DNA from 2 places in the Ruegeria sp. HKCCD9138 genome. Region 1 is predicted to be linked to the other one. Evidence: riboswitches for the same ligand, from Rfam matches in the RefSeq annotation. Region 1 holds a riboswitch; the other holds the start of a gene.
The links. Region 1 has a riboswitch for thiamine pyrophosphate ahead of thiD (bifunctional hydroxymethylpyrimidine kinase/phosphomethylpyrimidine kinase). Riboswitches for the same ligand answer to the same signal wherever they lie in the genome.
Positions count from the first base shown of each region.

Region 2: another riboswitch for thiamine pyrophosphate. It lies ahead of thiB (thiamine ABC transporter substrate binding subunit); the one in region 1 lies ahead of thiD (bifunctional hydroxymethylpyrimidine kinase/phosphomethylpyrimidine kinase).

Region 1 covers NZ_JBWVAZ010000002.1:411,067-421,493, forward strand. Annotated here, with positions in the region: gene AC2TEL_RS05270 (ABC transporter permease) at 1-147, shown strand, start outside; gene AC2TEL_RS05275 (alpha-ketoglutarate-dependent dioxygenase AlkB family protein) at 144-746, opposite strand; gene dnaK (molecular chaperone DnaK) at 960-2,867, shown strand; gene AC2TEL_RS05285 (FkbM family methyltransferase) at 3,048-3,773, shown strand; gene dnaJ (molecular chaperone DnaJ) at 3,777-4,925, shown strand; TPP riboswitch at 5,053-5,158, shown strand; gene thiD (bifunctional hydroxymethylpyrimidine kinase/phosphomethylpyrimidine kinase) at 5,215-6,018, shown strand; gene AC2TEL_RS05300 (FAD-dependent oxidoreductase) at 6,015-6,992, shown strand; gene thiS (sulfur carrier protein ThiS) at 6,976-7,170, shown strand; gene AC2TEL_RS05310 (thiazole synthase) at 7,173-7,937, shown strand; gene AC2TEL_RS05315 (thiamine phosphate synthase) at 7,934-8,530, shown strand; gene AC2TEL_RS05320 (ThiF family adenylyltransferase) at 8,527-9,492, shown strand; gene AC2TEL_RS05325 (ABC transporter substrate-binding protein) at 9,512-10,427, shown strand, end outside.
Region 2 covers NZ_JBWVAZ010000003.1:55,761-66,187, reverse strand. Annotated here, with positions in the region: gene AC2TEL_RS06145 (hypothetical protein) at 1-480, opposite strand, end outside; gene AC2TEL_RS06140 (hypothetical protein) at 1,021-1,941, opposite strand; gene AC2TEL_RS06135 (thiamine ABC transporter ATP-binding protein) at 2,149-2,841, opposite strand; gene AC2TEL_RS06130 (thiamine/thiamine pyrophosphate ABC transporter permease ThiP) at 2,828-4,375, opposite strand; gene thiB (thiamine ABC transporter substrate binding subunit) at 4,351-5,331, opposite strand; TPP riboswitch at 5,365-5,468, opposite strand; gene AC2TEL_RS06120 (LysR family transcriptional regulator) at 5,567-6,481, opposite strand; gene AC2TEL_RS06115 (ornithine cyclodeaminase family protein) at 6,587-7,594, shown strand; gene AC2TEL_RS06110 (aromatic amino acid lyase) at 7,596-9,104, shown strand; gene AC2TEL_RS06105 (alpha/beta fold hydrolase) at 9,253-10,080, shown strand; gene AC2TEL_RS06100 (ROK family transcriptional regulator) at 10,268-10,427, opposite strand, start outside.

The DNA.
Region 1 (10,427 bases):
CGCGGTTTTGTCTTTCGGAACTACTTTCCCCGCAATTCGAACTGGGAATACGCGCTTTGGGTCGGGATTGTGTTGCTGATGATCGGATTGCTGGCCGAGTTCTATACGCGCAAACAGGTCTCGCAAAGCTGGGACGCGCGCCGTTAGGTCGCCACGCGCAGGGTGAGGTTGATCCGACCCCCCTTGGGCAACAGCCGGGATGATCCGAATCGGATGCGATCCACCCCGTGATACGTCAGCCGCGCGGGGCCGCCCATGATCACTACATCACCCGAGTTCAGCCAGACTGACTCGGTCTTTCCGCCCCGAGTTGTGTTTCCGATGCGGAACAGCGCATCGTCGCCCAGCGAAACCGAGACAACGGGCCAGGAAAAATCCTCTTCATCCTTGTCCTGATGCATCCCCATCCGGGCTCCTTCACCGTAATAATTGATCAGGCAACAATCCGGCAGCCGGTTCGCTTCGGTCACGTCCTGCCAGATGTTCAGGATAGCGCGGGGAATTTCTGGCCACGTCATGCCCTTGGGATGATTGGTCTGATACCGGTAGCCCGCGCTGTCCGACACCCAGCCCAGTTCTCCGGCCGATGTCATGCGGACGGACATCGTCTTGCCAGTCGACGTTGTAGGCCGGAACAAAGGTGCGGCCCTCAGAATCGGGCGCAGCTCTTCGATCAGCGCCGTCTGAGCGGCAACGTTCAGGTGTCCTTTCCTGATGTCGAACCCCCGCAAAATCAGCCGCGCCATTCCGGATTCCCCATTCGTTGCCAAATCCTTGCAAAAAAGGCTTCAGATTCCCGAAAACCTGCGTTTCTGAACGCTTGCAGGCTTCTGGTCCCGCCCTTATATACGCCGGGACGCGCGATGGTGTAGTGCCGTCGCGCACATCAGATCGGGGCATGGATGCCATAACGGGTCCCGGCCTCGGGACATCGCCTTGAAGAGAAAGGGATTGCAAAAATGGGAAAAGTTATCGGGATTGACCTCGGAACCACCAACTCGTGTGTGGCCATCATGGACGGCTCGCAGCCGAAGGTCATCGAAAACGCCGAAGGGGCGCGGACCACGCCCTCGATCGTCGCCTTCACCGAAGATGAGCGACTGGTCGGTCAGCCTGCAAAACGTCAGGCGGTCACCAACCCCGACAACACCATCTTTGGCGTCAAGCGCCTGATCGGTCGTCGCGTGGATGATGCAGAAGTCGAAAAAGACAAGAAAATGGTGCCGTATGCCATCGTCGATGGCGGCAACGGCGACGCGTGGGTCGAAGCCCGCGGTGAAAAATACTCCCCAAGCCAGATCTCGGCCTTCACTCTGGGTAAGATGAAGGAAACCGCCGAGAGCTATCTGGGTGAGGAAGTCACGCAGGCGGTCATCACCGTTCCGGCATACTTCAACGACGCTCAGCGTCAGGCCACTAAAGACGCCGGTAAAATCGCCGGTTTGGAAGTGCTGCGGATCATCAACGAACCGACAGCTGCTGCGCTGGCATATGGTCTGGACAAGGAAGACACCCAAACCATCGCGGTTTATGACCTTGGTGGTGGCACCTTCGACGTGACCATTCTGGAAATCGACGACGGCCTGTTCGAGGTCAAATCGACCAACGGCGACACCTTCCTGGGTGGTGAAGACTTTGACATGCGCATCGTCAACTACCTGGCGGATGAGTTCAAAAAGGAACACGGTGTCGATCTGTCCAGCGACAAGATGGCTCTGCAGCGTCTGAAAGAAGCCGCTGAGAAAGCCAAGATCGAGCTGTCCTCGACCTCGCAGACCGAAATCAACCAGCCGTTCATCTCGATGGGTGCCAACGGTCAGCCGCTGCACATGGTCATGAAGCTGACCCGTGCCAAGCTGGAATCGCTGGTTGGTGACCTGATCAAGAAATCGATGAAGCCGTGCCAGGCCGCTTTGAAAGACGCTGGTCTGTCGCCTTCGGACGTGGATGAGGTTGTTTTGGTCGGTGGTATGACCCGGATGCCGAAAGTGATCGAAGAGGTCACCAAGTTCTTCGGCAAAGAGCCGCACAAAGGCGTGAACCCGGACGAAGTGGTTGCCATGGGCGCCGCGATTCAGGCCGGTGTTCTGCAGGGCGACGTCAAGGACGTGGTTCTGCTGGACGTAACCCCGCTGTCGTTGGGCATCGAGACACTGGGTGGCGTGTTCACCCGTCTGATCGACCGCAACACCACGATCCCGACCAAGAAGTCTCAGGTCTTCTCGACCGCCGAGGACAACCAGAACGCCGTGACCATCCGCGTGTTCCAGGGTGAGCGTGAAATGGCCTCGGACAACAAGATCCTGGGTCAGTTCAACCTCGAGGACATTCCGCCGGCACCGCGCGGTATGCCTCAGATCGAGGTGACTTTTGACATCGACGCCAACGGCATTGTCTCGGTTTCGGCCAAGGACAAAGGCACCGGCAAAGAGCAGAAGATCACCATCCAGGCATCGGGCGGTCTGTCGGACGAGGACATCGAAAAGATGGTCAAGGACGCCGAGGAAAACGCCGAGGCCGACAAGCAGCGCAAAGAGCTGGTCGAAGCCAAGAACCAGGCGGAAAGCCTTATCCACTCGACCGAAAAGTCGATGGAAGAGCATGCCGACAAAGTCGACCCGACCACCATCGAAGCCATCGAGCTGGCGATTGCCGCGCTGAAGGACGAGCTGGAAACCGAGAATGCCGACAAGATCAAGTCGGGCATCCAGAACGTCACCGAAGCCGCGATGAAGCTGGGCGAGGCCATCTATAAGGCGCAAGCCGAAGAGGCCGAAGATGAGCCGGCAGCGGCGGATGCAGCACCTGGTGATGACGACATTGTCGACGCCGAGTTCGAAGACCTCGACGACGACAAGCGCGCCTAACGCGAACACGGTTTCCGGCGGGTCCAGACAGGTCCCGCCGGGACAGCATTCACCATGCAGTCCGCGGTCCTTGAACCTCCCTTTGGCACTTACGCTCTTTCACATCGGATGGAAACATTGCGCCGGTGGTCAGAAGTCATGCCGCGTCAATGGATGTCGTCCGGTATTCGCAGGCTCATAATGGCGAGTCGGAACGAGCCTTACGACGTCGAAGTGTTCGGAGGGCAGAAATGCCGCCTGTACCCTTCGGACAACTGGGCAGAGAGGCGCGTTATCACGGGCACTCAGTTCTTTGATCCCGATGAACGACGACTGCTGGCTGATCATGTATCGCAAAGCTCGGGCGACTATGTCTTTGTCGATGCCGGAGCGAATGTCGGTCTTTATACGCTATGGGTCAGATCGGTCGTGCAAGGGTTGGGGCGCAATCTCAGAGCTTTGGCCGTGGAACCGGACCCGGTCAACAAGGCAAGGCTTGCGACCAATCTGGCTGCAAACGCTGCCACCGAGGTGACCCATTGCGATCAGGCCTTGTCTGACAAACCGGGTGAGGTTTGGTTCGAGTCCTCGAACCTGGGGGACAGAGGACATGCCAAAGTTGCCGATGCCGGGGACCTGAGCGTGAACGCCGTCCCCTTGCTGGACGCAATGCATGACGCGGGTTTGACCAGAGTCGATGCAATGAAGATGGATATTGAGGGTCAGGAAACCCGCGTTTTACAGGCCTTTTTCGAAGACGCACCGGGCGAGATCTGGCCAGATCTGCTGCTGGTTGAAATCAAGCACTCGGATGATGGGCTTGCCCAGGTCTTGAATAAGGCGGGTTACGTGGCCAGCTTTGCAAACAACACCAATGGCGTGTACAGGCTCAGTGAAAGCAACGCACCCGGCGGCACGAAGGAATAACAAATGTCAAAGCGCGACTATTACGAAGTGCTCGGCGTGTCCAAGGGCGCTTCGTCGGATGAAATAAAAAAGGGCTTTCGCAGGAAGGCCAAGGAATTGCATCCGGACCGCAACAAGGACAACCCGGATGCAGAGGCTCAGTTCAAGGAAGCGAACGAAGCCTATGACGTGCTGCGCGACGCGGACAAGAAGGCTGCCTATGACCGCTTCGGCCATGCCGCGTTCGAGAACGGCATGGGCGGAGGTGGAGGACGACCGGGCGGCGGATTCGGTCACGGTGACTTCTCCAGCGCGTTTTCGGATGTGTTTGACGACCTGTTCGGCGACTTCATGGGGGGTCAGCGCGGCGGTGGCGGACGCCGGGCCGCGCGTGGGTCCGACCTGCGCTATAACCTGCGGGTGACACTGGAAGAGGCATATGCCGGCCTTCAGAAGACCATAAATGTTCCTACGGCTGTGGCCTGTTCCTCGTGCGAAGGAACCGGGGCTGAAGGCGGCGTGGAACCCACGGCTTGTCCGACCTGTTCGGGCATGGGTAAGGTCCGGGCGCAACAGGGCTTTTTCACCGTGGAACGCACCTGCCCAACCTGTTCGGGCCTGGGGCAGATCATCAAGAATCCGTGCAAATCCTGCAAGGGTGCAGGCCGTGTCGAGAAAGAGCGTGCGCTGTCCGTGAACATTCCCGCCGGTGTCGAAACCGGTACCCGCATTCGCCTTGCGGGCGAGGGCGAGGCCGGGATGCGCGGTGGCCCTCCGGGTGATCTGTACATCTTTGTCGAGGTGTCCGAGCACAAGCTGTTCGAACGTGACAGTGTAAACCTCTATTGCCGCGTGCCGGTCAGCATGGCCAAGGCCGCGCTGGGCGGGTCGATCGAGGTGCCGACCATTGATGGCGGCCGAGGCCGTGTTCAAATCCCGGCAGGCAGCCAGTCCGGGCGCCAAATGCGGCTGCGCGGCAAGGGCATGCCTGCCCTGCGCGGTGGTGGTGTCGGGGACATGTTCATCGAATTGGCGGTGGAAACTCCGGTCAATCTGACAAGCCGTCAGAAAGAGTTGCTTCGCGAGTTTGACGATCTGGGCGAAGATAACCATCCGGAATCAAAAAGCTTTTTCTCGTCCGTCAAGTCCTTTTGGGACGGTATGAAAGGCTGACCCAGCACTCAATTGCACAACAAAGAGCCGGTCCCGTGGACCGGCTCTTTTCATTTCATAAGTCCAGTTTTTTGTCGGCTGCGCCAAATTGGCCCTTGAATCCGGATGAGACCCCTGAAATTTTGCACGTGAACCGTTGGGGTGCCCCGTCTGGGGGCTGAGAGGCGCGAATGCGCTAACCCATCGAACCTGATCCGGGCAATACCGGCGTAGGGAACGGTCTTACAGTATGCTGACGGCATACCGACGTTTTCCATGCCCGTTGCCCAAAAGATGTTGGAGCAACGACATGGTGCCAATCGCGCTGACAATTGCAGGATCGGACAGCGGCGGAGGGGCCGGCATACAGGCCGATCTAAAGGCGATGTCTGCACTGGGCGTTTACGGCGCTAGCGTCATCACTGCCGTAACGGCTCAGAACACGCAGGCAGTGACCGCTGTGCACAGCATACCGCTGGATATGGTCGCAGATCAGATCGCGGCCGTACTGAGCGATTTGGACGTGCGCGCGGTCAAGATCGGGATGCTTGCCACACCCGAAATCATCCAAACTGTGGCAGCGTCTTTGGCCAGTTTCCCGGGACCGGTCGTGATCGACCCCGTAATGGTTGCCAAATCCGGCGATGCACTGCTGGCGGATGCCGCTGTTTCAACGCTTCGGGACGTGCTGCTGCCGATGGCCACGGTTCTGACGCCCAACCTGCCAGAGGCCGCCCGCTTGCTGAACAGTCACCCAGCTGAGTCCGTCGCCGAGATGATCGATCAAGGTAAGGCGTTGTGCGGGATGGGGCCTCGGTCCGTTCTTATGAAAGGCGGGCACGGGGCGGGTGATTTCTGCCACGATCTTCTCGTCGACCAGTCGGGCTCGGTGACGGAATACCGGGCGCCGCGTCACGTCACCAAAAACACGCACGGCACGGGCTGCACTTTGTCGTCCTCCATTGCCGCAGGTCTCGCTAAGGGGCACTGCGTGACCGATGCAGTTGCGGATGCTCATGCCTATTTGCAGACGGCCATTGTGCGTGCGGACGAGTTGCAGGTGGGTCAGGGTCAGGGGCCGGTTCACCACTTTCATCAGGTATGGTCCGCGTGACGGTCTGGTCGGTCATAGGGTCCGGTGTCGCCGGTCTTGCGGTCGCATCCGAGCTGGTCTCGCGCGGCGCCAAGGTTCAGGTGTTTGACCCCGCAGGACCTCCGGCGGCGCACGGCTGTTCCTGGTGGGCCGGAGGGATGTTGGCGCCGTGGTGCGAAAACGAGACCGCCGAGGAACCCGTTCTGCGGTTGGGTCAGGCTGCAATTGGCTGGTGGGCCGCGCGCACGCAGGTTCAGCGGCGCGGCACGTTGGTTGTGGCCAATGCCCGTGACCTGCCCGATTTGCGTCGATTTGCACGCCGTACGGAAGGGTATTCCGAGATCGATCGAGAAAAACTTGCCCAGTTAGAGCCTGATTTGCATGGATTCAACAAAGGTCTGTTTTTCGATGGTGAAGCGCACCTGAATCCCCGGCGGGCCCTTTTGGATGTCTATCGACGGCTCGAGGCTCTGGGTGTTAGTTTTCACTGCAAACCTGCCCCGGCTCGGTTGGAGAACGCAATTGATTGCCGCGGTCTGCACGCGCGGGACACGCTGCACGATCTGCGCGGCGTAAAGGGCGAGATGCTGGTGATCCGTTGCAAGGATGTGACCTTGAACAGGCCGGTGCGATTGCTGCATCCGCGCATACCTCTTTATGTCGTACCGCGCGCGGACGGCGTCTTCATGCTGGGCGCGACGATGGTCGAAGCCGAGGACAGCAGCCGTATCACAGCCCGCTCCATGCTGGAGCTACTCAGTGCGGCCTATGCGCTCAATCCCGCTTTCGGAGAGGCCGAAGTGCTGGAAATCGGCGTCGATCTGCGCCCCGCATTCCCCGACAACCTGCCACGCATCCGGCGGTTGGGGCGAACAATCTACGCAAACGGGCTTTATCGCCATGGCTACCTTCTTGCCCCGGCGTTGGCTCAGGGTGTGGCCGATCTGGCACTGGAAAACAATTATTCGGAGTTTGTCGATGAAGATCGTGCTTAACGGAGAACCCAGGGATGTTCAGGCCGGGACTCTTTCGGATCTGCTTACGGAATACGGGTTCTCTGGCCGCGTGGCGACAGCTGTGAACGAGGAATTCGTGCCGTCCAGTCTGCGCATCGCTCAAAAGCTTGCCGAAGGGGATCGGGTCGAGATTGTCGCGCCGATGCAGGGGGGGTGAGGATGAAACCCTTCTTCGGTGTCGAACTGCCCAACCCGTTGATGCTGGGCACCGCGCAATACCCGAGCCCGGCCATCCTTGAGCGCGCGTTTCGCGAAAGCGGGGCCGCCGTTGCGACCGTGTCCCTGCGCCGGGAATCAGGCGGAGGCCAGACTTTCTGGCGCATGATCCGCGACTTGGGTGTCCGCATTCTGCCAAACACGGCTGGGTGCCACACGGTGAAGGAAGCTGTCACCACAGCCCAAATGGCGCGTGAGGTTTTTGAAACGCCGTGGATAAAACTCGAACTGATCGGCCACTCCGACAGCCTGCAACCGGACGTGTTTCAACTGGTCGAGGCCGCACACATCCTGACCGAGGATGGGTTTCAGGTGTTTCCCTACACAACCGATGACCTGATCGTTGGCGAACGCCTGCTTGAGGCCGGATGCGAGGTTCTGATGCCCTGGGGCGCGCCAATCGGATCGGGGCGCGGTCTGAGCAACGAATATGCACTGCGCGCGATGAGGGCGGAATTCCCCGATACACCTCTGGTCATCGACGCGGGGATCGGTCTGCCGAGTCACGCTGCCCACGCGATGGAGCTGGGATTTGACGCAGTTCTTCTGAACACAGCGGTCGCACGGGCCGGTGATCCGGTGGTTATGGCACAGGCGATGGTCAAGGCTATTGAAGCCGGGAAACTGGCCTATCGCGCCGACCCGATCGAACAGCGCGATATGGCCGTGGCATCCACTCCGGTCATCGGGAAGGCGTTCCTGTCATGACCCTTGACCGGTTTTATCCGATCTTCGATCACTCCGACTGGCTGCGGCGGATGTTGCCGCTGGGCATCAAACTTGTGCAGTTGCGTGTAAAGGACCAGCCCGAGGACTTGGTACGCGAACAAATCGCCATTTCACGCGATCTGTGTCGCTGGCACGGCGCCGTTCTGGTGGTGAACGACCACTGGCAACTAGCCATTGATCTGGGGTGCGACTGGATCCACCTGGGGCAGGAGGATCTGGACGACGCCGACCTGAAAGCCATTCGAAAAGCGGGTCTAAATATGGGCGTTTCCACTCACGACAACGAAGAGCTTGAGCGCGCGCTTTCCTTGGATCCGGATTATGTCGCCTTGGGGCCGGTCTATCCGACGATCCTGAAAAAGATGAAATGGCACGAACAAGGCTTGCCACGCGTGACGGAGTGGAAGGCGCGTATCGGCGATATCCCACTGGTCGGAATCGGCGGTATGAGTGTTGAACGTGTTGCGGATGTGCTTGCCGCCGGGGCGGACATCGTATCGGTCGTGACCGACATCACGCTAAGCCCGGAGCCAGAAGCCCGAGTGCGGCAATGGATCGAGGTAACGCGATGAGCCGTTACGCTCGTCAGTTATTGCTGCCCGAGGTGGGGGTCGCGGGACAGGCGCGACTGTCTTCCGCCTGCGTTCTGGTGGTTGGTGCAGGGGGGCTGGCCTCGTCGGTTCTGCCATTGCTAGCCGGTGCCGGTATTGGTCGGATCACGATTGTGGACAATGATACTGTCGATGTGTCGAACCTGCACCGCCAAACGTTGTTTACTGAGGCGGATTGTGGTCGCTTCAAGGCCGAAGTTGCCGCTGATCGTTGCCGTGCGATGAATGGTGAGATCGAGGTTGTTGACCGAAATCAGGCTCTAACGAGTGAAAATGCCCGCACATTGGTCACAAGGTCGGACGTGATCCTCGACTGCGCGGACAGCTATGCCGCCAGTTACATTCTCTCGGACACGTGCCTGGAACAGGACAAACCGCTGATCAGCGCGTCGGTTCTTGGGTTGTCGGGTTATGCGGGCGGCTTCTGCGGCAGCGCCCCGTCGTTGCGGGCCTTGTTTCCGGACGCGCCGGACAACAATTCCAGCTGCGCTTCCGCAGGTGTGCTTGGCCCCGTCGTGGCCGTGATCGGCGCGACGCAGGCACAGATGGCTTTGAACCTTATCCTTAAGGTGGAGCCATCACCACTGGGCCAGTTGATTCAATATGATGCCCGCACCCTGCGTAGTAATGGATTCCGGTTTGACAACGCACCAGAACCGGACAGTTGTTTTCGCTTCCTGTCTGCCAACCAACTGACCGAAACGGACCAGATTATCGAGTTGCGCGGCACAGACGAGGCGCCAATCCCGGCCCATCCGGATGCCAAACGGGTATCGCAGGAACACCTCAAAGAACTGGACCCTAATCAGGGCGAAAGACTGGTGCTGTGCTGCGCTACGGGTCTGCGCGCGTGGCGAGCGGCCGAACGCATTCAACCGGATTGGCCGGGCGAGATCGTCCTCGTTGCGGCTTCAACCTCGTGAACAGAAGGAAACGCGAGCAATGAGAAAACTGATCACAACCCTTGCCTTGCTGGCCGCCGTGCCGGCCTCGGCCGACGACAAGATGACCGTGCTTCTGGACTGGTTCGTCAATCCCGATCATGGTCCGATCATCATCGCGCAGGAAAACGGGTACTTCGCGGATGAGGGGCTGGAGGTGGAAATCGTCCCGCCCGCCGATCCGTCCGCGCCACCGCGCCTGGTTGCTGCGGGACAGGCTGATCTGGCGGTTTCCTACCAGCCGCAGTTGCACCTGCAAATCCACGAAGGCTTGCCATTGAAACGTGTGGGCACGCTGGTGGCCACGCCTTTGAATTGCCTGCTGGTGCTGGAAGATGGGCCGATCCAAACATTGGCGGATCTCAAGAGCAAAAAAGTAGGCTTTTCGGTTGCGGGTGTTGAAGAGGCTGTCCTGACCGCAATGCTGAACACGCATGATGTGGCGCTAGACGATATCGAGATGATCAACGTCAACTTCTCGTTGTCGCCGTCGCTGATGACCGGTCAGGTGGATGCCGTGATCGGAGCATTTCGCAATTTCGAACTGAACCAGATGGATATTGAAGGTGTTGCGGGTCGTTGTTTCTATGTCGAGGAAGAAGGCGTGCCGCCCTATGACGAGCTGATCTATGTCGCCAATTCCGACAGGATGGACACGGACAAGATCGCAAGATTTCTGGCCGCGACCGAGAAAGCCACCCAATTCATGGTAAACAACCCGGATAAAAGCTGGGAGATCTTCTCGGCCACCTCTCCGGAACTGCAGGATGAGCTGAACGCGCGCGCCTGGGTCGACACTTTGCCGCGTTTTGCGTTGCGCCCGGCGGGGTTTGATGCAGGTCGATATGCGCGGTTCGAAGAATTCCTCAAGGACAGCGGCATGATCGACAGTATCAACCCGGTCAGCGCCATTACAG
Region 2 (10,427 bases), on a different contig from region 1:
GGCATTGTGCAAATAATCGCCAAGTGGATAGCTGGGTATACCATGCCGGGCCAGAAACTCCGTCGCGTAGTGGCTCTGACTCAGGTGGATCAATTTCATGCCCGCCAATCTGTCAATATCGATGCGGTGTCTCAGGCCCCAATTTATTCGCATTTTGGCGCCGTCATTATCTTCGGGAAACAGCTTTCGAGCCAGATAATTGTCCACAGACAACCACCAAATGCAGATTTGAGCTTTCCTGATGTATTTTACCAATCCCGTTCTGGATTCCGGGATCACGAAAAGAACATCCGCATCATCTTCGAATTCCGCGGTCGGTGTTACATAGTCCGAATAGGCGCTGGGCGTTTCAAGGTTCTCGCCGAAAGGCGTGTAACACATGGCTGCATCAAAGCCGTTTGTGCAGAGCTCATGACAAAGCTGATGCAGAAGCTCTGGTCCACCGGTGACAATGGCGGGAGAAATGATCCTGATCCTCATGGGTTCAGGTTCTAACGCTCAACCCGCGAAACCACAACGGGTACAATCCGGAACAGGACAGCGGTTAGTCGTGCGTGACAGGGCGGCCCGGGTGCCTTGGCAATGAACCGCAATACCTGTTTTGTGGAAGGAACACCACAAGGAGTATAGGGCTGGTGATCACACCGGATGTCGTGTCCGGCAATTGGATCCTGCACTAGTATTGACCCAACTGGTTGTGAACGAACTGACGGCTGTGTAGCTTCGCCTTTAGGCCATGAAGGACAAAGCTGGACCGATCTTGGTATCGACGAGCGCCATTAAAGGATTGAGGTTGCTTGGGCTGCGATGAACCACGAGGTCAGGCTGAATCAAACGGGTTCTGACCCGAGCCTCGCCCGTCGGTTTAATAATATTTCAATTACCCAGACTGGGAGCTGCACGAATGCGAGGCATTTCAGGTGTTCTTGTCTGGCGCGAGCACTGGCTATGAGAATAATGTTTGCATTGCGTAACTTCAGCAGGTGCCATGCGCTTTATCTGTAGAGACACAGGCCACGCCTAAAACAGTCTTAGAATCCTGTCCAATTCGGTCGTAACATTTTTCGGGGACACTTGTCGGGATACATCCTCCATTATCTTCAATGCCTTATTCCATTGACGATTACCAAATTCTGATTCTACGCGCGAAATGCATTCCATTATTTCATCAGGATTGGTGCTCTCGATCAGATAAGGATAAGAGTACCCCAGATAGTGCTCTGCATCATGGACCTGTTTATTCACAAGAACATTGGCACCGACCACAGCGGCATTGAAACCTTTTGTAAAGGGCTTAAAAGAATTTCTTTTTGGTGGATCGCGCGTGCAGATGTGAAAGTTCGCGTGCGACATTTTCTGAATAAAATCGTCAGCATTCGATTTTCCATCGTATTGCGGCGTAAATACCGTTTCGGCCAATGCATCCGGCATTGTTACATTGGATGCCAATCCAAAATACCCTGGACATAGTTTGTGATCCGGCGCAGTTCCCGCCTTTAAGCGCGGGTCTGCGTGATGTCGCAAATGACGTATCTGCGTTCCGGGAACCGGGTTGAGCGAGTTCATGTTTTGATACAAAATCCGCTCGCTTTCGTAAGAAGCGGCTATGTGGATGTCGACGAACCCTGACTCAAATGGGCCCGCGACCACGTCCAAGTGATCGACGCAGATACCTGCGGCTACGCTTTTCAGGGCTTCGCGAAAGTCTGGCCCAAGGTTTTCCGCCGCGTTTTTGTGAAAAATCACAATGGCATCTTTGCACTGTTCCACGAATCTTTTGCACATGTACGGACGTGCGCTTCTTGGCGCCAACGCCACGTCAAATTCGTAACGTTCTGAAAGATGGGACCGAGCCATCGCTGCCAACTGATCGACGCGCATGACTTTGCCGCCCATTTTCTTTTGCCCTATGCGATAGGCAAATACGACTTTTCTTTTCATTGTGTGAAACACCAAACGCGGAACAGATAGCTGTGAAAAGACCCCCGACATTCCCAGCAAGCAGGAACCACTTTAATCGCTGCGTTGTCTTCCAGCCACCCCTTTACGGAAGCTTTAGCCGCACAAATCCGCCAAAGACCTATGCAGTAACCATCTTTCGACACGCACCCGCAAAAAGTTTCGGGCATGACGGATTTCGATGGAATCTTATCCCAGATAGTCGCGCAAACCAGGGGGCGGATTCTCAAAGAGCTGAGATGTCGCAGCAGGAGGATTCACCAATCCATCCGCCACGAGGATTGTTTGTCCGGCTATTCGATGCGCGTCTTGCGGATCATGACTGACCATCAGCAAAGTTGTTTTGGTCTCCGTTGTCAGGTCGGCAACGAGATCAAGCATTTCTGCCTTCAGCGCCGGTCCCAAGGCGGCGAAGGGTTCGTCCAGCAGCAACATTTCGCGACGTTGCACAAGGACCCTGGCCAGTGCGACACGACTTTGTTGCCCACCGGACAGTTCTGATGGCTTCCGGTTGCTCAATCCGTGCAGTGAGACGCGATCGAGGGCGGCTTGCACCTTGGTGTGTTCGTCCTTCGAAAGTCGTCCGTTCGGGCGCAGGCCTAGCGCGACATTCTGCTCGGCCGTCAAGTGCGGAAAAAGGTTCCCATCCTGAAACAGCATGGCCAGCGGACGTTTCCCGGGGTGAAGCACGGAAATGTCATCACCGTTCCAGAGAATTCGGCCTTGTTTGAGATCGCGAAAACCGGCAATCGCTTCTAACAATGTGGACTTTCCTGCGCCGGATGGGCCGATGATGGCAACGCTGGCTCCGGCTTCGACGCCAATATCGGCGTGCAGTGCGAAACCTCCGTTTTCGATGACACAGCCGTCAAGCTTCAGCATGCCAGCGCCCTCCGCGATCCAAAAGCCAGAATGCCCCCATCGACAGCAACAGTAGCAACAATGCGCCTCCTGCGGCGGCCTGCATCTGATACGCACCCATCAGACGATAAATTTGCAGTGGCAATGTTGCGATCTGGGGATCAGCGAACAAAGCGATTACGCCAAGATCACCCATCGATAGTGCGGCACCGAGGCCAGCGGCAAAGCAGATTTGCGGGCGCATTCGAGGGAGCAGAATCCAGGCAATAAAGGTCTTCTTTCCCATGCCCAGTGATAGCCCGAGCCGCCCGTGCCGCGCGACGATATCGCGGGCTACTGGCACGAGAATGCGCAGGGCAAAGGGCAGGGCCATGACGGCATTCACCAGGGCGGTCACAGGAAGCGCCAGCGAAGTCGGGTTTGCCAGTGGACGAATCATAATGAACAGACCGGTGCCGATAACCAACGGTGACGCGGCCAGACCCAGAATTCCGCTGAGTTCGACAATCCCGAAACGCCCGGTCGCGACGGCCGTTGCCATCGGCAGTGCAAGCATCAGCAGGATCGCAGTGCTGGCAGCGGCCACAATGATCGAGGTCAGCGCCGCGCGAAACACAATTGCTGGCATGTCAAAGAACCCCGTGAACCCCGAAATCACCACTGATGCCAAGGGGAGCAACAGGAATGCCGCCGCCGCCAAGATCCAGAACGCATCGATTGCAGGCGCCCCTCCATCCCAGCGGCGAATGGCACGATCCAACCCTGCGCCAAGGCCATCTCTGCGCGAAAACCTGAGCGCTGCCAGCGCGGCGGCTGCGGTTAGTGCAAGTTGCAGCGCTGACAGCAGTGCGGCGCGACCAAGGTCAAAATCATAGGTGAAGGCCTGATAGATTGCGAGTTCAAGTGTCGTCGCCCGCGGTCCCCCGCCCAGCGTCAAAGCAACGGCGAAACTTGTCAGGCAAATGGCGAAGATTACGGCCAGCACCCCGGGGAGTATCCGTGTCAGCATGGGCAGTTCGATCAACCGGAACATCGCCATGCCGTTGCAGTCCAATTGCGCGGCCAGGCGAAACCTCTCGGCGGGAACTTCCTGCCACGCCTGCAGGATGAGGCGCGTGGCCAAGGGCAGGTTGAAGAACACATGGGCCAGAACGACACCATGCAATCCGTAGATGCGAATGGGGGCGAGGCCAAAGAACCCCAGAATGTCCGAGATCCACCCCGCACGGCCAAAGACCTGCAACAGTCCGAGGATTGCAACGATAACCGGCAGAATGAAAGGCGCGCCCAACAAGGCAATGAGGGCTTGTCGCCCCTTGAACCTTCGCCGGGCGAGTGCCCGTGCAACCGGGACGGCCAATCCCGCGCTGAACAGTGCGGACAACACCGCCTGCGTAAGCGTAAAGCGCAGGGCAGACCAGTCGGCGGGGCCAAACCCGCCGGCTGCTTCGGCACGCAGGGCGACCGCGCCGAGCGTACCCAGTATCAGCGCGGCGACCAGCGCGGCCGCGCCGATACCCGGTAACGGGCTTACTGGCTGAGCGCGCCCAGCCATTCCGCAAGCGCCTGATCCCGCATTGCGGCGGCTTCATCCGCTCCGAAGAGCAGGGATTTCTCGGGCACGATCAGAGTTTCAAACCCTTCAGGCAGTCCAGAGGCCGGCGTTACCGCCGGATACATCCAGTTGGTCGTTGGAATGATCTGTTGGAAAGCGTCCGAAACCATGAACTCCAGGAATTGATCGGCCAGTTCGGGTTGATCGGTTCCGGCCAGTTTTGCCGCAACTTCGACCTGCATGTAGTGCCCCTCGTCAAAGGCCGCCGCTGCCTTGCTGGCATCTTCCTCTGCGATCAGATGATAGGCCGGAGAGGTCGTGTAGCTGAGGACCATGTCCGCCTCACCCTCAAGGAACAGGCCATAGGCCTCGGACCAACCCTTGGTCACGGTTACGATGTTGTCGGCAAGCCCGGCCCAGATGTCCGGCGCTTCATCGCCATAGGCCGCTTTGACCCACAACAACAGCCCAAGGCCCGGAGTGGACGAGCGCGGGTCCTGAATGATGATTTTGGTGTCGCCGTCTGCAAGTTCTTGGAAATTGGCAGGCGCCGGTGAATCCGCGTTGTGGACGAACGCAAAATACCCCCAGTCGTAGGGTGCAAAGACATCATCCGTCCACTCGATCGGGAGCGTGTAGTCAGCTGTGACCGAGCTGGGGGCAAACAGACCGGTTTCCTTCGCTGCGGTGATCAGGTTGGTATCCAGCCCCAGCACGACATCGGCGTTGGAACTCTCACCCTCAAGCCGGATACGTGACAGCAGCGCCGCGCCGTCCTCGACACCAATCAGGTTCAGGTCGCAGTTGCACACTGCCTCAAAGGCTTCTTCGACCTGCGGGCCGGGGCCCCAGTCCGAGACAAAGCTGTCATAGGTATAAACGGTCAGCTGAGGTTTGTCGGCGGCGATGGCCGATGTTGCACTCAGTATTCCCGCAGCAATCATCAGATGTTTCATATCATCCTCCATTGCGGCGAGAGGGCAAGGATGGATGAAACCGCTACCCTTCCCTCCGCCGGTTCTAGCCGGTTCAGGTTCAACGGGTTCGCCAAAGGCATCTCAGCACGGCAAGCCGCGCACCCCGAGGTGTTGTTGTGCCTAGGCGGGATCGGACGAAAAGACAACCGGTTTCATAGCAATTCTGGCTTTGTCACTGAATTTCGGAAGACAGGCATGGCATACCCTGAAAGTGTCAGCCGTTTTGCTTCAAGTCGGCAAGAATCGCCTGAATTAATGCCGGTTTGAAGGGTGGGGGGCGCAGGTCTGCCGAGTGTTTGGGAAGAATGGCTGCATAGCCATAAGGCAAAGACAAACCCAGTAATGCGGATTGCGGAAGACACTCCGCACCGCGCTCCGCATCAATGAGCATTTTCGGTACGAGAGCTATACCCGTACCCCGGGACGCAAGTGCAAAGGCAACGGCTGCGCCTCCGATCCGCAGGCCTTTGCGGATGTCCGGTGTTCTTGCGAGCCCCGCGGCACGGAACCAAGCGGCCCATGTCGGGTATGACGCATATTGTTCACCCCAATCGGTATGGATCAGCAGGTTGTCAGGAATTTCGGCAAGACTTCCGTTCGAAATAAATCGCTTGCGAAAATGTTGGCTGCAATAGGGATAGACGGTATCGGTGAAAAGGGGTTCGGTTGTGTGTTGGGGATACAGATGGCTTTCAGCAGTGATCCGGATATCGGTTTGGGTGCTTGTCAAATCCACCGGGTCACCTTCGATGCGCAATTCTATCCCTATGTCTGGATGAGAAGATCGAAATCTGGATACTGCAGGAGCGACCCATTTTTCTGCCAAAGATTGAATAGTGCTGATGATGATCCGAGAGCGCGCTTCGTTTTCCAGGAGTTGGTCTGTGATGGCTGAGATGCTCATCAGCGCGTCGCCGATCGTTGGATGGTAGGATCGCCCTGCATCTGTCAGCAACAGGCTGTTGTTGGTCCGATGAAACAGCTTTTTCCCAAGGAATTCTTCGGCCTTTTTGACCTGCATGCTCACTGCGGCAGGCGACACTCCCAGTTCAGCCGCGGCCGCGGTGAACCCGCCAAGTCGGACGGTTGCCTCAAATGCTTTGAGTGTGTTCAGCGGGGGAAGTCGCACAGGCGGCATTCCTTTGCATCAGGAATTCTTAGGCAAGCGTCACATTTTTTGATCTGGAACGCCAGCATGCATTCTTCAAGATGACAAAAAGCACGGGATCTACGCATGACAAAAATTGAAATCGAATACCTGGGTCAGCCCGAAGTCGATCAGGTGGCACTCAGCAATGATGACATTCTGAACGCGATCGAGCAGGGATTGATCGCGGCGGGGCAGGGTAAGGCGGTCATAGAGCCGCGCATGCATCTGACGCCTGACCCCGCGTTCAACGGGCATTTCAACGTGCTGCGTGGCTATGTGGAGCCGCTGGGCTATGCCGGGGTGAAAATTGTTGGCGACTATGTCGACAATTACAAGCAGGGCTTGCCGTCGGAACTGGCCCTGCTGAACCTGTTCTGTCCCAGAACCGGCGCCCCGCGTGCAGTGATTGATGCCGCTGGTATCACCGATATGCGGACAGGTGCTCTGACCGCCCTTGGCGCCAAATGGTTGGGTCCCCGAAACCCTCGAATACTGGGGCATGTCGGCGCGCGCGGCACATCCTACTGGAATGTCAGGTTGTTGGATCATCTGTTCGACTTTGAAGAAATCCGGGTGCACTCGCGACGTCAGGAAAGCCGTGATGCCTTCGGTGAAAGACTCAGCGGTGATCTGGGCAAAAAGGTGATTGTCACCGAAGACTGGCAGAGCTGCCTGAATGGGGCAGACATCCTGATCGAAGCAACGCGCCTAAACGAACCAACGCCAATGTTTGACCGGTCTTGGGTCAAAAAAGGCGCATTTGTGGTGCCATACGGCACGATGAGCGCCCTGCCGCTGAACTTTACTGAGGGGTTCGACAAGTTTGTCATGGACGATCTGGGCCAGATGCGCGCGGGTCATCTGGGCGCGCTGCGTCCGCATATAGACGCCGGCCTTGTAAGCGAAGACACTTTTTACGCCGAAATCGGCGAAATTGCAGCGGGGTTGAAACCGGGCCGGGAATCCGACGACGAGACCATTTTGTTCTGGCACCGTGGCATGTCGACCGCGGACATTGCTCTGGGAGCCCGGATTCTGGAGCGGGCCCGAGAGCTCGGTATCGTTCAGAAGCTTCTCTACCGGAATGCCTGAGATGGGTTCACTCAGGCTAGACGGAGCGTCATTGACCGTTGCAGCGCTCAGCGTGGCGGCACGGCAATCTCGGCCAGTTTCGCTTGATCCCGCAGGGCTGGCGGAAATGGCCAAGTCACATGCGCTGGTGGCACGCGCCATCCAGGAACGGATACCTGTGTATGGGGTCACAACGGGATTGGGCGCCCGGGCCACCGAAGTGCTGTCGGCGGACGCGCTGTCCGAATTCTCGGTTCAGACGTTACGCGGGCGGGCTCAGGCGATCGGCCCGCAAGCTGCGCCAGACACCGTCAGGGCGGGGCTGATTGTGCGGGTAAACACGATGCTGACAGGTCACAGTGCAGCCCGACCCGAGGTTGCGAAGCACATTGCGGAGTGTCTGAATGCAGGCTTGACGCCTGTCGTCGGGGACATCGGCTCAATTGGTGCGGCCGATCTGGTTATCAATGCAACTGTCGGATTGTCGTTAATCGGCGAAGGGAAGATGCGAGCCCCTGACGGAACCGTTGGCCCCAGCATCGAGGTTATGCGCGCACACGGAATTGAGCCGTTGAAATTGGCGCCGCGCGACGGGCTGGCGCTGGCAAACCATGCCTGTGCCGTTGCCGGGGCCGCGGCACTTGCGGTGGCAGAAACAGCCTGTGCGTTCGAGGCGGCACAATCTGCCGCGGCGCTTTCAATGGAAGGGTTTCGCGCGAATGCCGGGCCGCTGGAGCCACGGGTGCTTCGTATCAAGCCACATCCCGGCCAATTGAAAGCCGCCGAAGGGTTGCGCAAACGATTGACCGGTGGAGCTTTGTTTGATCCGGAGCAGGCGCGGCGTTTGCAGGATCCTTTGTCGTTTCGAAACGTGGCTCAGATCCACGGCACGACTCGCGCAGCCCTCGACAGTGCGATCGAGTGCCTGACGATTGAAATCAACAGTTCCAGCGACAACCCGGTAGCTTTTGTTGACAACGATGAGATGATTTCTTGCGGGGCTTACTTCACGTCTGAAATCACCAGTGTCATGGAAACGCTTTCCCGATCAATTGTCCCGTTGGCGATGGCGCAGTTGGCACGGGTTTCGAAGCTATTGAACCCTGAATTCAGCGCGCTGCCCGGCTTTCTGGCAAAACCAGACAGCGCGTCCAATGGCTTCGCTCCTGTTATGAAAGTGGCCGAAGCGCTGTTGTCAGAGCTCGCGCACGCGGCTCAATCCGTACCGATCTGGCCCAGCTTGAATGCCAACGGTGTAGAGGATTGCTTTCCCGGCTCACCAGCATCCGTTAAGGCGTTGAACAGAGTAGTCGGGTATTTGCGTCACCTGACTGCAATCGAACTGTTGGCAGCCTGCCAAGCCGTAGAACTGCGCGGATGCCGGCAATCTTTGGGAAATGTACTGGCCGGAATTTGCGACGACATTCGCGAGGTTTCGCCCCCTCTCGTCGAAGACCGTCCGTTGGGCGCCGACATTGAATCGCTCGCTGCCGGTATCGCTCGCAATCGGTTTGCCGGAATTCATAGCTGATGGATGGGTTGCGCTGAAGATACGCGCAGGGCGGTAGATCGGGCATACCTGAATACGACAATTTCGCATTGAACAGACGGCAAACACCCGGACGCCGAAGATATCCCCGGTTGTGCTACACTGCGCTCAAAATGATCGGAGACTCATCATGCCCCATATCGAGGTGAACGGAGCACGCATCCATTTCGAAGATACCCAGGGAAATGGCGAGCCCATAGTTTTTTCCCATGGTCTTCTCTTCAGTGGTGCAATGTTCGAAGCGCAAGTCGCTCATCTCAGGGATCGGTACCGGTGTATTACGTTTGACCACAGAGGGCAGGGGCAAAGCGGAATCACCGAAGAGGGTTATGACATTGATACCCTGACCAGGGATGCCGCTGCTCTGATCAGGGAATTGGATGCAGCTCCATGTCACTTTGTTGGATTGAGTATGGGTGGATTTGTTGGGATGAGATTGGCGGCACGTGAGCCGGAACTGATCCGGACCCTGACGTTACTTGAGACTTCTGCGCACCCTGAAGATCCCCAAAATGCACCAAAGTACCGCATGCTTAATTTTGTGGCACGCTGGATTGGCCTATGGGCGGTGATCAATCGGGTCATGCCGATCATGTTCGGAAAGAGTTTTTTGAATGATCCCAAACGCGACAATGAAAGGAAACGTTGGGCGCGGGCCATCACCAGCAATGATCGAATTGGTATCACGCGCGCGGTCAAGGGGGTGATCGACAGGGATGGCTGCGCGGATCTGCTCCACAAAATTGCAATACCGGTCGGTATCGGTGTCGGAGATGAAGACGTTGCGACGGTTGCCGAAAAATCCGAACACATGCATCAGGCGATCCGTGGATCGGAACTGGTCGTGTTCAGGGGTGCAGGGCATTCGTCATCGATCGAAACGCCGGATCAGGTGAACGCGCTAATAGAACGCACGATTGAGCGTGCGGATGTTGCCTTCGCCGAAAGTGGCTCGTAGCCCCGTATGACAGCCAAGAACAAATGGGTGCGATCTTTTAACGCTATTCTCAAAAGTCAAATTATGGCTTTGTGCACGTCATATCTTGAAAATTCCACGGCTTCATGTCGGGCTGCTTTTGCCGTGGCAGTCGGGTCCCGCTAATCTTCATCAAACTTTCGTTGTTATCTGGCCGTGTTGCTTCAACTCAGAACGCCGACAATCCTGCGTTCGTGTTCAACAGGAATTGACGAAAAATTGGGCTACTTGCCGCTCCAATACCTCTGGCGTTTTCGCCAACCGCCCCGGCCTCGACCCTCGGAGGGATCAGCCCGCGTTTGTCCTGATTCAACAAATATCGCCGAACG